2 regions of the Bacillus stercoris genome follow, and region 1 is predicted to be linked to the other one. Evidence: riboswitches for the same ligand, from Rfam matches in the RefSeq annotation. Region 1 holds a riboswitch; the other holds the start of a gene.
What was found. A riboswitch is a leader RNA that binds a small molecule or an ion and turns the genes downstream of it on or off. The one in region 1 is predicted to bind lysine.
Positions count from the first base shown of each region.

Region 2: it holds a riboswitch for lysine, as region 1 does, so the genes downstream of both, QA442_RS07630 (aspartate kinase) here and QA442_RS05045 (amino acid permease) in region 1, are expected to answer to the same signal.

Region 1 covers NZ_CP121861.1:970,659-978,339, reverse strand. The annotation lists gene QA442_RS05055 (iron-hydroxamate ABC transporter substrate-binding protein) at 1-286, shown strand, start outside; gene QA442_RS05050 (hypothetical protein) at 339-611, shown strand; gene QA442_RS05045 (amino acid permease) at 651-2,060, opposite strand; lysine riboswitch at 2,164-2,343, opposite strand; gene sspJ (small acid-soluble spore protein SspJ) at 2,460-2,600, opposite strand; gene QA442_RS05035 (metal-dependent hydrolase) at 2,766-3,248, shown strand; gene QA442_RS05030 (LTA synthase family protein) at 3,348-5,201, shown strand; gene QA442_RS05025 (substrate-binding domain-containing protein) at 5,232-6,158, opposite strand; gene modA (molybdate ABC transporter substrate-binding protein) at 6,269-7,051, shown strand; gene modB (molybdate ABC transporter permease subunit) at 7,023-7,681, shown strand, end outside.
Region 2 covers NZ_CP121861.1:1,472,953-1,480,633, forward strand. The annotation lists gene abfB (alpha-L-arabinofuranosidase AbfB) at 1-1,234, shown strand, start outside; gene trxA (thioredoxin) at 1,540-1,854, shown strand; gene uvrC (excinuclease ABC subunit UvrC) at 1,989-3,761, shown strand; lysine riboswitch at 3,826-4,005, shown strand; gene QA442_RS07630 (aspartate kinase) at 4,131-5,357, shown strand; gene QA442_RS07635 (YslB family protein) at 5,401-5,847, opposite strand; gene sdhC (succinate dehydrogenase cytochrome B558) at 6,140-6,748, shown strand; gene sdhA (succinate dehydrogenase flavoprotein subunit) at 6,782-7,681, shown strand, end outside.

The DNA of each region.
Region 1 (7,681 bases):
CCTGCAGGCTACAAAGCTGACAAAAGAAAAAGCCATTGACCAGGGACCTGGTTATACAAGTATTTCATTAGAAAAGCTTCCTGACTTCGCCGGAGATTATATTTTCGCAGGTCCATGGCAATCAGGCGGTGATGATGGCGGCGTATTTGACAGCTCCATTTGGAAGAACCTGAACGCCGTTAAAAATGGCCATGTCTATAAGATTGATCCGATTGGCTTCTATTTCACCGATCCGATTTCATTAGAAGGCCAACTGAAGTTTATTACGGAAAGCTTAACAAAATAAACAGAAGAGCCGGACAGGCGGCTCTTTTTTCATGCAATAAAGGGAGCGGCTCATGTTGAAACACATCGGATATTTTTTTACTCAATTCATATTAAGCTGTATCATCATCGCGATCAGTTTTTTTAACGGGCTTTATATCGGAAAACCTTTTTCAGATGTGTTTTTTGTTTTTATCTTAGTCCTTATTCTGTTTGGTTTGCTGGAGAGGCTGAAAAACCGTTTTTTGCAAATACGATTATCCGTAAAGGTTTTTCTTTCTATTTCAGCTTTCCTGTCAGCTGTTTTAACAATCGGATTGCTAACAGGAGAAATTGTATTTCAATAAAAAAAGACACCTGACAAAACAAATCAGGTGTCCTTTTCATTATGCTTGTTTTTCTCTCTGAAACTTTTTACTCACAAATGGATAAACAATCAAGCCGACAAAGAATAAACCGATGCCGAGAATAAATGTCGTTAAATCTGCTGTGCCTGTTACAATAACAAACACGGAGTAAGCACACGCCAGTATCGCGATCAATCCGTCTCTTACACGGGAGCCTTTCAGCTGGTCATACGTTTCACCTTTGATGACTAGCTTCAAGCTGTAGATTGCAGATACCAGATACGGAATTAAATATGCGAGTGTCGCCGCTGTCGTTAAAAACGTAAATGCGTCACTTATTGTCCGGGAAATAACGGAGAAAATGAAGACCTGTGACATGACGTTTGTAATAATGAGTGCAATGACCGGACTTCCCTTTTTATTCGTTTTTGCAAAAACTGCCGGGAAATCTCCTGCTTTAGCGGCTTGGTATGGCACCTCAGAGCCAAGCAAAATCCAGCCGAGCATCGTTCCGAATAAACAAAGGATAGCCAAAAGCGCCATAATCACGCTTCCCGCGTTTCCAACAATCGCATAGAGTACATCAACGAATGGTTTTTCTGAGCCGACAAGCTTATCATGCGGCAGAACACCCATCGTAATTAAAGTCACTATAATATAAATGCTCAAAGCAATCAGCAAGCCGGTAATCGTCGCACGTTTCACATCACGTTGAGAACGCGCACGGCCGGACAGGATCACCGCGGATTCAATTCCGACAAACGCCCACAGTGTAGAAATCGCGGCGTTATGAACCTGGCCGCCAATCCCAATGCTTGTGCCGTTTTCTCCTTGGACCGGGAAATAAAAATGACCGAATAATGTCGTTTGAAACACAAATAAACCGGCAACGATAAAGAAGACAAAACCTAATACTTTAGAAAGCGTTGTGACAAAGTTCAATTTACTTGCACCGTTAATGCTGGCAACAAGAATCGTGTGCGTTCCCCATAACAAGATCGTACATACGGCAAACGTCAGCAATTGGCCGAGCGTCACCTCTTGCCTGCCGATCGAAAACATCTCACGTTTGTCAACCAAGATCGGGAAGAACGAAGTCAAGTATCCAGCGAGACTTGTGATGATCGCCACGTTGCTGATCCAGCTCGCCACCCAGTAGCCCCACACCATTGTGAAACCGGCAGCGTTGCCTTTCTTCGGATCGGAAAACAGCGCTCTGGCATAACTTTGCGGACCCGCTGTCAGTTCAGGCTTGCGAATGGACAAGTGCCCGAACACAAGCGCAATCATCAACACGCCGGCACCTGTCAAAAGCCAGGCGGACGTAGCGCCAAACGGACTTGCGATTGAAGCAAGCGAGCTCGGCAAGGAGAAAATTCCTGATCCAACCATATTTCCAACGACAAACGCCGTTAATAACCAAAAACCCCATTTTTTTGTCTGTTCCATTCCAGTACCTCCATGATTCTTTGTACGGACCAGACCCCGAGATCATATAAACGCAAAAAAAGCCTGAACAAAAGTCCATGCTTAAAGAAACACACACCCTTGATCTCCGGATAGCCCTCCGCGAAAAAGCACGCGGCAGTCCTGCACTTATTCAGATACAGTCCCAGCATAGAGAAGGATCGGCTTTCTCCACACTTCGGCGCTGATGCCTTTTACACATGTTTAACAGCTCCTGTCAGCCTGGCATGTGTGACTCATCATCCGCGCAACCTCTACCTCACTGAGAAAGAGTGAGGATTTAATTATTCAGTTACTCCCAGAAGGTTATCAAAGAAAGGATGATCTGTCAAAGGGAACAGATGGAAAATACGGATAGAGCCAAGCCCTATCCGCATGTGATTATCGATTATTTTTCTTTTTTTGCACAGCTTCTTGAAGCGGATCATCTTTTAGAGCTGAACCTGCATCTTCAAGAGCTCCTTGGATTACGCTTTTTTCTTTTTCGGAACGTTTTCCTTTATCTTTATTAAAGAAACCCATTCGTATCACCTCTTTTTAAAAATAGGTACATGTTTAAGATGCCTTTTTCCTGAAAAATTATGCGGGAAATTTATTATCGTCCAAAGTCCTGTTGATCAAACATACATTCTCTTGATATATTTGTAATTCAGAGATTTTTTGCAAAAGATAAAGGAGAAGCGGCAAATGACAGGAAAAACACACATCATGGGAGGCATCGCTTCTTGTACGGCAGCAGCTTATTATTATGGATTTGATCCAGTGCTTATGGCTGCGTCAGGCGCGGTTGGGGCATTGATTCCCGATATCTGCCACACGCAAAGCAAAATCGGGAGAAAATTTCCTATTTTATCGAAAGTGGTCAGCTCCGTTTTTGGCCACCGTACCTTTACACACAGCCTGCTGTTTATGCTCATCATGTTTTTTATCACTTCTACATATATTCCAGATAAAAACATCTCAGCCGGCTTAATGATCGGAATGGCGAGCCACTTGATTCTTGACGCTTGGACAGTGAACGGAATCAAATTACTATTCCCTTCAACGATCCGCGTGCGGCTTCCATTATATATGAAGACAGGCAGTTTTTCTGAGCAGCTCGTGCTAGCCGGCCTGACCCTTGCTTCATGTTACTACTTTTATATGCTGTTTCATGGACGCATGTTGTAAATGCGAGTGCTGAAACTTGTCTGAACCGGCGGTTTTTAGTAGGTTTTACTTAAGAAGCATTTCATGCAGATGATCAAGAAAACGTGAGGAGTCATATTGATGAAAGGAACCTTTTTTCACAATCAGCGGTTTTTATGTTTTTCGATCTTGTTTATGTGGATCAAAACGTATGTGATATATAAACTCGGCTTTGATTTGCAGATCGACACTCTGTTGGAGGAGCTGATGTTGCTGATCAATCCGCTCAGCTTTATCCTTCCTTTATTCGGGATCGGCCTGCTTCTGAAAGGAAACAAGCAGCGGGTCTTTTTGCTGATTGCCAATCTGGTTCTGACTGTCATCTTGATCTCCAATACGATTTTTTACGGCTTTTATATCGATTTTATTACCATTCCGGTTTTATTTCAGGCCAGCAACATGAGCGATATGGGCAGCAGTGTAAAAGAACTGTTCCATCCTCTGTTTATTGCCCTGTTTGCGGATTTGGTTTGTCTGCTGCTGCTCGCCAGAAAAACGAAACAGCCGCAGACAAAAGCCGCTCCCCGCACGATCAAACGGTACTATGCGGCTTCCTGCGGCATGATTTTATGCACGCTGGCACTTGCAGAAGTACAGCAGCCGAAGCTTTTGGCACATTCCTTTGACCGGGAAATGCTCGTCAAAAGCATCGGTCTGTTTCAGTTCCATATATACGATACGATTTCTCAGACTGTTAATATAAGCGCGAAGGCATTTGCCGATGAAGACAGCATATCTGCCATTAAAAATTACACAGAGGCTGATTATAGCAAGCCTGATCAAAGCAAATTCGGACTGGCAAAGGGCCGCAATGTCATCTTTGTAACACTTGAGTCGACCCAAAGCTTTGTTTTGAATGAAAAAGTCAATGGAAAAGAAATTACCCCATTTATGAATGATCTCGTTAAAAAAAGCTATTCCTTTGATCATTTCTATCAGCAAACAGAACAAGGGAAAACATCTGATTCAGAATTCATCGTTGCTAACTCAATGTATCCTTCCCTTAGCGGCGCCGTCTTTTTCACGAAAAGCGACCATCAATTTCATACGATGTACAAATCGCTGAAACAGCATGATTATTATTCAGCCGCCTTTCATGCCAACCATAAAACATTTTGGAACAGAGATGTCATGTACGATACATTTGGGATTGACCGCTTTTTTGATGTTGATGACTTCCATGTCACTCCCGGAACATCGACAAGCTGGGGCTTAAAGGATAAGGAATTTTTAGAGCAGTCCGCCGAAAAGCTGAAAAGTCTGCCGCAGCCATTCTTCAGCAGTTTCATCACGTTAACGAATCATTTTCCGTTTGAGATTGATAAAAAGGATCAGCTGATTGATGAATACAATTCGAGCAGCGCCCTGCTAAACCGTTATGTGACAACGGTGCGCTATGAGGATGAGGCATTAAAGCATTTTATCAAAAAGCTGAAGGACGAAGGCTTATACGAAAATTCGATGATTGTATTTATGGGGGATCATTACGGCATTTCAGAAGCCCATAACGAGGCGTTGGCAGAGTTTTTAGGAAAAGACGAAATCACTCCGTATGACAATGTTCAGCTCCAGCGGGTGCCGTTTATCATACATATCCCGGGAATCACCGATCAACAGCCGGAAACCATCTCTGATGTTGGCGGACAAGTCGACGTCAGACCGACACTGATGCATTTACTCGGCGTTGACACAAAAGGCGATATTCAATTCGGCAATGATTTGCTGTCGGGCGATCGCACACCATTCGCCGTTCTGCGAAACGGAAGCTTTATTACGAACGATTTTATATACACGAAAAACACGTGCTACAGCCAAAAAACAGGTGAAATACTGGAAGATCAGGATGCGTGCCTCCCTTATAAGGAGAAAGCAAACGAAGAGCTGTCTCTCTCTGATAAAATTTTAAATGGTGACCTGCTCAGGTTTTCCGAATGAAAAAAATCCCTCTATATAAAGAGGGATTTTTTACGTTTCCAACATCACCTTGCCAGTCAGCTTTGTTTCATAGCCATTTAAATGAGACAAGTTCGCCTTGTAGTCCTCAGAATTCAAAATCTCCTTCACGGCTTTGAGCAGCTGCTCATTTTTTTTCAAAACGACGATATCATATTGTTCATCAATGAGCGGGATAAAATCAACACGCCCCATATGTGCCGCGTGCTGCGCCCCGATTCCCGCGTCAGCCTGTCCGCTTGAAACTTGTGAAGCGGCAGCGTAATGATCGGTCACGATATCGCCGTATCCCTTTACATCAGCCGGCTTCACACCAAGCAAGCCAAGCTGTTCATCAAGGAGCACCCTTGCGCCAGAACCCTTTTCCCTGTTGATGATCCGGATATCAGCTCTTTTCAAGTCTTTCCAGCCTTGAATGTTTTTCGGATTCCCTTTTTGCACATACAGACCTGCTTTGCGGAGAACGACATTGATGAGACAAAACGGTTCACCTGACAAAATCCGTTTTACATAAGGGGCGTTATACTGGCCCGTTTCTGCATCGTACAAATGGAGGCTGACAATGTCACACTTGCCTTGATACATATCAATCAGGCTGTTTAAGCTTCCTTTGTATTTACGGAGCGGCGTCTCCTGAATGGCATTCTCCAAATGCTTGCTGAGAAGATCCATCGAAATGTCCTGTCCGCTGATCATGACATTCGGTCTGCCGTCCGGTTCAGCCTCCTGCATCTGTTTCTGCGCTTCTGTTGCAGCGATGGGCTGAGACATTCTCATATTCGTCTTATATTGCTTTAAATCTTCTTCATCCACACGCATCTGCCTTCCAACACGGTATGCAGGCAGCACGCCTTTTTTAATCAAATCATAAACGGTCAGCTTTGATACCTTTAGCAGACCTGCAACTTCTTCTATCGTATAGGAAGAGGTTTCATTCATCATCATCACTCTCCTATTTTATTATACCTTTTCGCCGAATGTAAAAAAACCCACATAACCCAAACATAATCAGTTATAATTAGATATAACTAATCATAAGGGGTGCAATCATGTTTAAGAAGTATTCCATTCTAACAGCAGCCTTAACCGCTTTTCTGCTTGCAGCAGGCTGTTCTTCAAATCAGTCTTCAACAGACAGCGGGAAAAAAGTAACATTAACAATCTCAGCTGCCGCAAGCGCACAGGATGCACTTGAGGAAATTCAAAAAAATTATGAGAAAGAACATCAAAATATTACCATCCAAGATAACTATGGCTCATCCGGCGCCTTGCAAAAACAGATTTCTCAAGGAGCAGGAGCAGATCTGTTCTTCTCAGCTGCTGAGGACAAATTTAAAAAGCTGGTGGATGATGGGGATATCGAAAAAAAGGACAGCACTGATTTAGTCGGCAATGAAATTGTGCTGGTCGTACCGAAAAACGGAGATTCACCTGTGACAAGCTTCAGCAATCTGGCTGAATCAGAAAAAATCGCACTTGGCACTCCGGAATCCGTACCGGCAGGAGCTTATGGGAAAGAATCACTGACAAAACTGTCTTTATGGGACAAAGTGAAGGATAAAATTGTGTACGGAAAAGACGTTCGCCAAGTTCTTTCTTATGTGGAAACCGGCAATGTAGACGCAGGTATTGTTTATAAAACAGATGCCCTGGTCTCGAAAAAGGTCACCATTATTGACGAGGCAAAAGCAGATACACACAGCCCGATTGTCTATCCGTTAGGAATCGTAAAAGATACAAAACACCGTAAGGAAGCGAAGGAATTTTACGAATACCTGCAATCTGATGAAGCAATGAAAGTATTTGAGAAATATGGTTTTACTGCTGAGTAGCATAAACGCTTCAGAATTCTTAACACCTGTTATGCTTTCCTTTCAGGTGGCGGCAGTTGCCGGCATTGTTGTCATTATTCTCGGAACACTTGCTGGGGCTTGGATGTCACGGGCATCATTTTTTGGAAAAACGGCGCTCGAAACATGTTTTATGCTTCCGCTCGTTCTTCCGCCTACTGTTGTCGGTTTTATTTTGATCGTCATTTTCGGAAAGCATAGCTTCATCGGACAAGCCATCGAGTGGATCTTCCGGCAGCCTGTCATTTTCACCTGGTGGGCTGCTGTGATCGCCTCGGCTGTTGTAGCCTTTCCGCTCATGTATCAATCAGCCAAAACCGGATTTGCTGACATTGACCCCGATATACAGGGTGCGGCAATGGTAGACGGCGCAAGCAGATGGAAGGTCTTTATCCATATCTCCGTCCCGCTTGCCTATCCTTCTTTGCTGACCGGGAGCATCCTGAGCCTAGCGCGGGCGCTCGGAGAATTTGGCGCAACACTCATGTTTGCCGGGAACATCCCCGGTGTTACACAAACACTGCCGACGGCGATATATGTTGCATTGGATTCCGGAAACAACACCCTTGCCTGGGCGTGGGTCGTCTGTATTGTTGTCATTTCCTTTTTGAT
Region 2 (7,681 bases), 500 kb from region 1:
TGACCGTAAAACAATGCTTAACACTCACTGGGGCGGTACAATTGAATCAAATGAATTCGGAACGCATGAATTTATGATGCTTTGCGAGCTGCTTGAATGCGAGCCATATATTTGCGGCAATGTCGGAAGCGGAACCGTTCAGGAAATGGCGGAATGGATTGAGTACATGACATTTGAAGAAGGCACGCCCATGTCAGACTGGAGAAAACAAAATGGAAGAGAAGAGCCTTGGAAGCTGAAATATTTTGGCGTAGGCAATGAAAACTGGGGCTGCGGCGGCAACATGCATCCCGAATACTACGCAGATTTGTACCGCCGTTTTCAGACTTATGTCCGCAATTACAGCGGGAATGAAATTTATAAAATTGCAGGCGGCGCAAATGTCGATGATTTTAACTGGACGGACGTGCTTATGAAAAAAGCCGCTGGCCTGATGGACGGGTTGAGTCTTCATTATTACACGATTCCGGGTGATTTCTGGAAGGGCAAAGGATCAGCCACAGAATTCACGGAGGATGAATGGTTCATTACAATGAAAAAAGCCAAATACATCGATGAATTGATTCAAAAACACGGCACGATTATGGACCGGTACGATCCGGAGCAGCGGGTCGGGCTGATTATTGATGAATGGGGCACGTGGTTTGATCCTGAGTCAGGCACGAATCCAGGTTTCCTTTATCAGCAAAACACCATACGTGATGCACTGGTGGCGGCTTCCCATTTTCACATTTTCCATCAGCATTGCCGCCGGGTGCAAATGGCCAACATCGCTCAAACAGTAAACGTTCTTCAAGCGATGATTTTGACTGAGAGAGAGCGGATGCTTTTGACACCGACGTACCATGTGTTTGATATGTTTAAGGTGCACCAGGATGCTTCTCTTTTAGATACAGAGGTATTGTGTGCCGACTATGAATGGAAGGGTGAAACGCTCCCGCAAATCAGCATGTCAGCGTCAAAACAAGCTGGAGGCGATATCAATATCACGATTTGCAACATCGATCACCAAAACCAAGCAGAGGCTGAGATCGAGCTGAGAGGCCTGCACAAGCAAGCGGATCATTCCGGAATCATTCTTACGGCAGAAAAAATGAATGCACATAACACGTTTGACGATCCTCATCACGTCAAACCGGAAGCGTTCAGACAATACACGCTCAGCAAAAACAAACTGAAAGTAAAACTCCCGCCAATGTCAGTCGTCTTGCTTACGGTGCGTGCTGATTCGTAATCGCGAGACGCCGGCGCTTTTTCATGTTTTAAAACAGCATCAAAAGGGCATGGTAAAGTACATGACAGTGAAGAGGAGATGTTATCCCATGCTTCGTACTATTCTAATGATTATCGGGGCTATTGTAGTAATCGGGGCCATTATCAGATTCGTGTTTTAATAAAAGTGACACATCCCATTCAACCCGGATAAAAATGAGTAAACCGGTTATGATCAGGAAAAAATATTTGTAAGCATTAAGATAGCGTGAACGAATGGGAGATGCTATACTAAAAATCATCATTTCACATTGGAGGAATTCAATAATGGCTATCGTAAAAGCAACTGATCAATCTTTCTCAGCTGAAACAAGCGAAGGCGTCGTACTGGCAGACTTCTGGGCTCCTTGGTGCGGACCTTGTAAAATGATTGCACCTGTTCTTGAAGAACTGGATCAAGAAATGGGCGACAAACTGAAAATCGTAAAAATCGATGTAGACGAAAACCAAGAAACAGCTGGAAAATACGGCGTTATGAGCATCCCGACACTTCTTATCTTAAAAGACGGAGAAGTAGTTGAAACTTCAGTCGGTTTCAAACCGAAAGAAGCGCTTCAAGAGCTTGTAAACAAACATCTTTAATTTTCGGCTGCTTACATGCCAGAGCGATTCCGATGAGGGATCGCTTTTTTTATTCGCCAATTGTGAATCATAGAGAAAAACAAACGTTCGTGTTAAACTGGAAACAAAGGATTAAATATAAGGAAGGGTATTATATGAACAAACAACTGAAAGAAAAACTCGCCCTCCTTCCCGATCAACCGGGTTGTTATCTCATGAAGGACCGGCAGCAGACTGTGATCTACGTAGGAAAAGCAAAGGTGCTGAAAAACAGAGTGCGCTCCTACTTCACCGGTTCTCACGACGCGAAAACCCAAAGGCTTGTGACGGAAATCGAGGATTTTGAATATATCGTGACGTCCTCCAATCTTGAAGCGCTTATTTTAGAAATGAATCTGATCAAAAAGTATGATCCGAAATACAACGTCATGCTCAAAGACGACAAAACCTATCCTTTCATAAAACTCACCCATGAACGCCACCCAAGGCTGATTGTCACCCGCAATGTCAAAAAAGACAAAGGGCGATATTTTGGGCCGTACCCGAATGTACAGGCAGCAAGGGAAACAAAAAAACTGCTCGACCGTCTGTACCCTCTCAGAAAATGCTCCAAGCTGCCGGACAGAGTTTGCCTTTACTATCATCTGGGCCAATGTCTTGCTCCGTGTGTAAAGGACATTTCCGAAGAGACGAACAGAGAGCTGGTTGAAAGCATTACCCGTTTCTTAAGGGGCGGCTATAATGAGGTCAAAAAAGAGCTCGAAGAAAAAATGCACGAAGCCGCTGAGAATCTTGAGTTTGAACGGGCAAAAGAGCTTCGTGACCAGATCGCCCATATTGAATCAACGATGGAAAAACAAAAAATGACGATGAACGATCTAGTCGACCGGGACGTATTTGCGTACGCATATGACAAGGGCTGGATGTGCGTGCAGGTCTTTTTCATCCGCCAAGGGAAGCTCATTGAGCGCGATGTCAGCATGTTCCCGCTTTATCAGGAAGCGGATGAAGAGTTCCTTACATTCATCGGACAGTTCTATTCAAAAAACAACCACTTCCTTCCGAAGGAGATTTTAGTTCCGGACAGCGTAGATCAATCCATGATCGAGCAGCTGCTGGAAACAAACGTTCACCAGCCGAAGAAGGGCCAGAAAAAAGAACTGCTCATGCTGGCCCATAAAAATGCGAAAATTGCACTGAAAGAAAAATTCTCCTTAATCGAACGGGACGAGGAGCGTTCAATCGGGGCTGTGCAGAAACTCGGTGAGGCATTGAATATTTATACGCCGCACAGAATTGAAGCGTTTGATAACTCAAACATACAGGGGACAAACCCGGTTTCCGCGATGATCGTGTTTATCGACGGCAAACCGTACAAAAAGGAATACCGCAAATATAAAATCAAAACCGTTACAGGACCGGATGATTACGGTTCTATGAGAGAGGTCGTCAGAAGACGCTACACGAGAGTGCTTCGTGAAAATCTGCCGCTGCCTGATCTGATCATCATTGACGGAGGAAAAGGGCAGATCAACGCTGCAAGGGATGTCATTGAAAATGAACTCGGCTTGGATATCCCGATCGCCGGTTTAGCGAAAGACGAAAAGCACAGAACCTCAAACTTACTGATCGGGGAGCCGCTGGAGGTGGTGTATCTGGAGCGAAACAGCCAGGAATTTTATCTCCTACAGCGCATTCAGGACGAGGTGCACCGTTTTGCAATCAGTTTTCACAGGCAAATCCGCGGAAAAAGCGCGTTTCAATCCGTATTGGATGATATCCCGGGTATCGGAGAGAAAAGAAAGAAAATGCTGTTAAAGCATTTCGGTTCCGTTAAAAAAATGAAGGAAGCAAGCCTTGAGGACATCAAAAAAGCGGGTGTTCCCGCTGCGGCGGCTCAGCTCCTTTACGATAAATTGCAAAAATAATGTTGTCCTTTTCAATAAGATCTGATAAAATGTGAACTAATTTCATAGTTAGATCGTGTTATATGGTGAAGATAGAGGTGCGAACTTCAAGAGTATGCCTTTGGAGAAAGATGGATTCTGTGAAAAAGGCTGAAAGGGGAGCGTCGCCGAAGCAAATAAAACCCCATCGGTATTATTTGCTGGCCGTGCATTGAATAAATGTAAGGCTGTCAAGAAATCATTTTCTTGGAGGGCTATCTCGTTGTTCATAATCATTCATGATGATTAATTGATAAGCAATGAGAGTATTCCTCTCATTGCTTTTTTTATTGTGGACAAAGCGCTCTTTCTCCTCACCCGCACGAACCAAAATGTAAAGGGTGGTAATACATGGGTCTTATTGTACAAAAATTCGGAGGTACTTCCGTCGGCTCAGTCGAAAAAATTCAAAATGCGGCAAACCGCGCGATTGCAGAAAAACAGAAAGGCCATCAAGTCGTTGTTGTCGTGTCAGCTATGGGAAAATCCACTGACGAACTGGTCAGTCTTGCAAAAGCCATTTCTGACCAGCCGAGCAAACGCGAAATGGACATGCTGCTGGCGACAGGCGAACAGGTCACGATTTCACTCCTCTCAATGGCATTGCAGGAAAAAGGCTATGACGCCGTATCTTATACTGGCTGGCAGGCGGGAATCCGTACGGAGGCCGTTCACGGAAACGCCAGAATTACAGATATCGACACATCGGTTTTAGCAGACCGGCTTGAAGAAGGAAAAATCGTCATTGTTGCAGGATTTCAAGGCATGACAGAGGATTGTGAAATTACGACATTGGGCCGTGGCGGTTCAGATACAACAGCAGTAGCTTTGGCTGCCGCTTTAAAAGCTGATAAATGTGACATATATACAGACGTGCCCGGCGTGTTTACAACCGATCCGCGCTATGTGAAATCAGCGAGAAAACTTGCCGGCATCTCATACGATGAAATGCTTGAGCTTGCCAATTTAGGCGCCGGCGTTCTTCATCCGAGAGCTGTTGAGTTCGCGAAAAATTACCAAGTGCCGTTAGAAGTGCGATCAAGTACAGAAACCGAAGCGGGAACATTAATTGAGGAGGAATCATCCATGGAACAGAATTTAATTGTCAGAGGCATTGCATTTGAAGATCAAATCACAAGGGTAACCATTTACGGGCTGACTAGCGGCCTGACAACGTTGTCTACTATTTTTACGACACTTGCCAAAAGAAACATAAACGTGGATATCATTATCCAAACGCAGGCCGAGGACAAGACTGGAATTTCCTTCTCTGTCAAAACAGAAGATGCAGACCAAACCGTTGCGGTGCTTGAAGAGTATAAAGACGCGCTGGAATTCGAGAAAATCGAGACAGAAAGCAAATTGGCCAAAGTATCCATTGTCGGATCCGGCATGGTCTCAAATCCCGGTGTAGCGGCTGAAATGTTTGCTGTACTGGCGCAAAAAAACATTTTAATCAAAATGGTCAGCACATCTGAAATCAAAGTGTCAACCGTCGTAAGCGAAAACGATATGGTGAAAGCAGTCGAATCGCTTCACGATGCATTCGAGCTTTCAAAACACCCTTCAGCTGTGTAATGACAATCAAAAAGGCGGGACTATGCAGTCACCGCCTTTTTGATTACACTGGGTCTTTCATATCCCATTTCACAGTCAGAACCACTTTATCGGCTCTCTTTTTCACTTGTTCGTATGATTCGGCAATCTGATCATTCATCAATTGAATTTGTTCAGCGATAAAACCAGCTTCCAGCTGAAAGCAAGGTTCTTTCTGATGTTTAAGCCGGTTGGAAATGATCGGCCCTTCGAGTTCAAATTCAAGCTCCTGTTTTTTAGCGCTTACGTTGGTGAGGGTTCCCCAGCCCGCTTCTTCAAAGAAGGCCGGAAATTCCTCCCATGATTCAAGAGGAAACTTACGGGCGAGATGTTTTCCTGCCCAATACATCATGGAAGAGTAATCTTGGCCAAGCATATCTGGGAGAACGATCTCTCGTATTAGTTCGTAGGCATAGGCGTTCATTTCAATTTCTTTTAGGTTGTCAATAGATGCTTCAAATTTAGACTTCATATTTGTCTCCCCTCTCTCCTGCGTATATTATAGCTCAAACAGGGGGAAGGATTACAGAATGATCCTGTAATTCTTATGAAAAATTAAGCGGGAAATATATATTGATAAAATAAAATTTTTCAATCAACTAATCAATTCGGAAAATTATAATTTATGTACGCGTTTTCTTGACGCCCTTTTGAGGGAGGAGTAAAATGAAATTGTCAATAAATCTTAATAAAGTGCTTACAATTGAAAGAAGTGGAGGAAGAGATTTAGCACATTTCGCACTTATCAAACAGGGGGTAAAATAATGTCTGGGAACAGAGAGTTTTATTTTCGAAGATTGCATTCCTTGCTTGGCGTCATACCGGTCGGCATCTTTCTCATTCAGCATTTAGTCGTCAACCAGTTTGCCGCAAGGGGCGCTGAAGCATTCAATAGCGCTGCTCATTTTATGGATAGCCTGCCTTTCAGGTATGCCTTGGAAATTTTTATTATCTTCTTACCATTAATTTATCATGCAGTTTATGGTGTGTACATAGCGTTTACTGCGAAAAATAACGCAGGCCAATACAGCTATATGAGAAACTGGCTATTTGTCCTGCAACGTGTAACCGGTATCATCACTCTTATTTTCGTCAGCTGGCACGTGTGGGAGACCCGCATTGCCGCACAAATGGGCGCTGAGGTCAATTTCGACATGATGGCGAATATTTTGAGCTCTCCGGCTATGCTTGGCTTTTACATTGTCGGTGTTTTATCAACAATTTTCCACTTCTCGAACGGTTTATGGTCTTTCGCTGTTACATGGGGCATCACGGTCACGCCTCGTTCTCAAAGAATTTCGACATACGTTACGCTGATTATTTTTGTTGCACTGTCATACGTAGGCTTAAAAGCGATTTTTGCATTTGTTTAAGAGTACTAGATTACTAGAGGGAGAGGGGCTATCATGAGTCAATCAAGCATTATCGTAGTCGGCGGAGGTCTTGCCGGCCTCATGGCGACAATTAAAGCAGCGGAATCAGGAATGGCGGTTAAGCTGTTTTCCATCGTTCCTGTCAAACGTTCTCATTCAGTTTGTGCGCAAGGCGGCATAAACGGAGCGGTCAATACAAAAGGGGAAGGTGACTCTCCGTGGGAACATTTTGATGACACGGTATACGGGGGAGACTTTCTTGCCAACCAGCCGCCGGTCAAGGCAATGTGTGAAGCAGCGCCTTCGATCATCCACTTATTAGACCGGATGGGTGTTATGTTTAACCGGACGCCTGAAGGCCTGCTTGATTTCCGTCGATTCGGGGGTACACAGCATCACAGAACGGCTTATGCGGGTGCGACGACGGGACAGCAGCTGCTTTATGCACTGGACGAGCAAGTGCGCAGATACGAAGTTGCGGGTCTGGTCACAAAATACGAAGGCTGGGAATTCCTTGGCGCTGTATTAGATGATGACAGAACCTGCCGCGGAATTGTTGCGCAAAACCTGACAAACATGCAAATTGAATCCTTCCGTTCTGACGCGGTCATTATGGCGACCGGCGGACCGGGGATCATTTTTGGAAAATCAACGAACTCCATGATTAATACAGGATCTGCTGCTTCAATCGTTTATCAGCAGGGAGCGTACTATGCAAACGGAGAATTCATTCAAATCCACCCGACAGCCATCCCGGGCGATGACAAACTAAGACTGATGAGTGAATCAGCGCGTGGTGAAGGCGGCCGCGTGTGGACATATAAAGACGGCAAACCGTGGTATTTCCTGGAGGAAAAATATCCGGCATACGGAAACCTGGTGCCGCGTGATATTGCGACACGTGAAATATTTGATGTGTGTGTGAATCAGAAG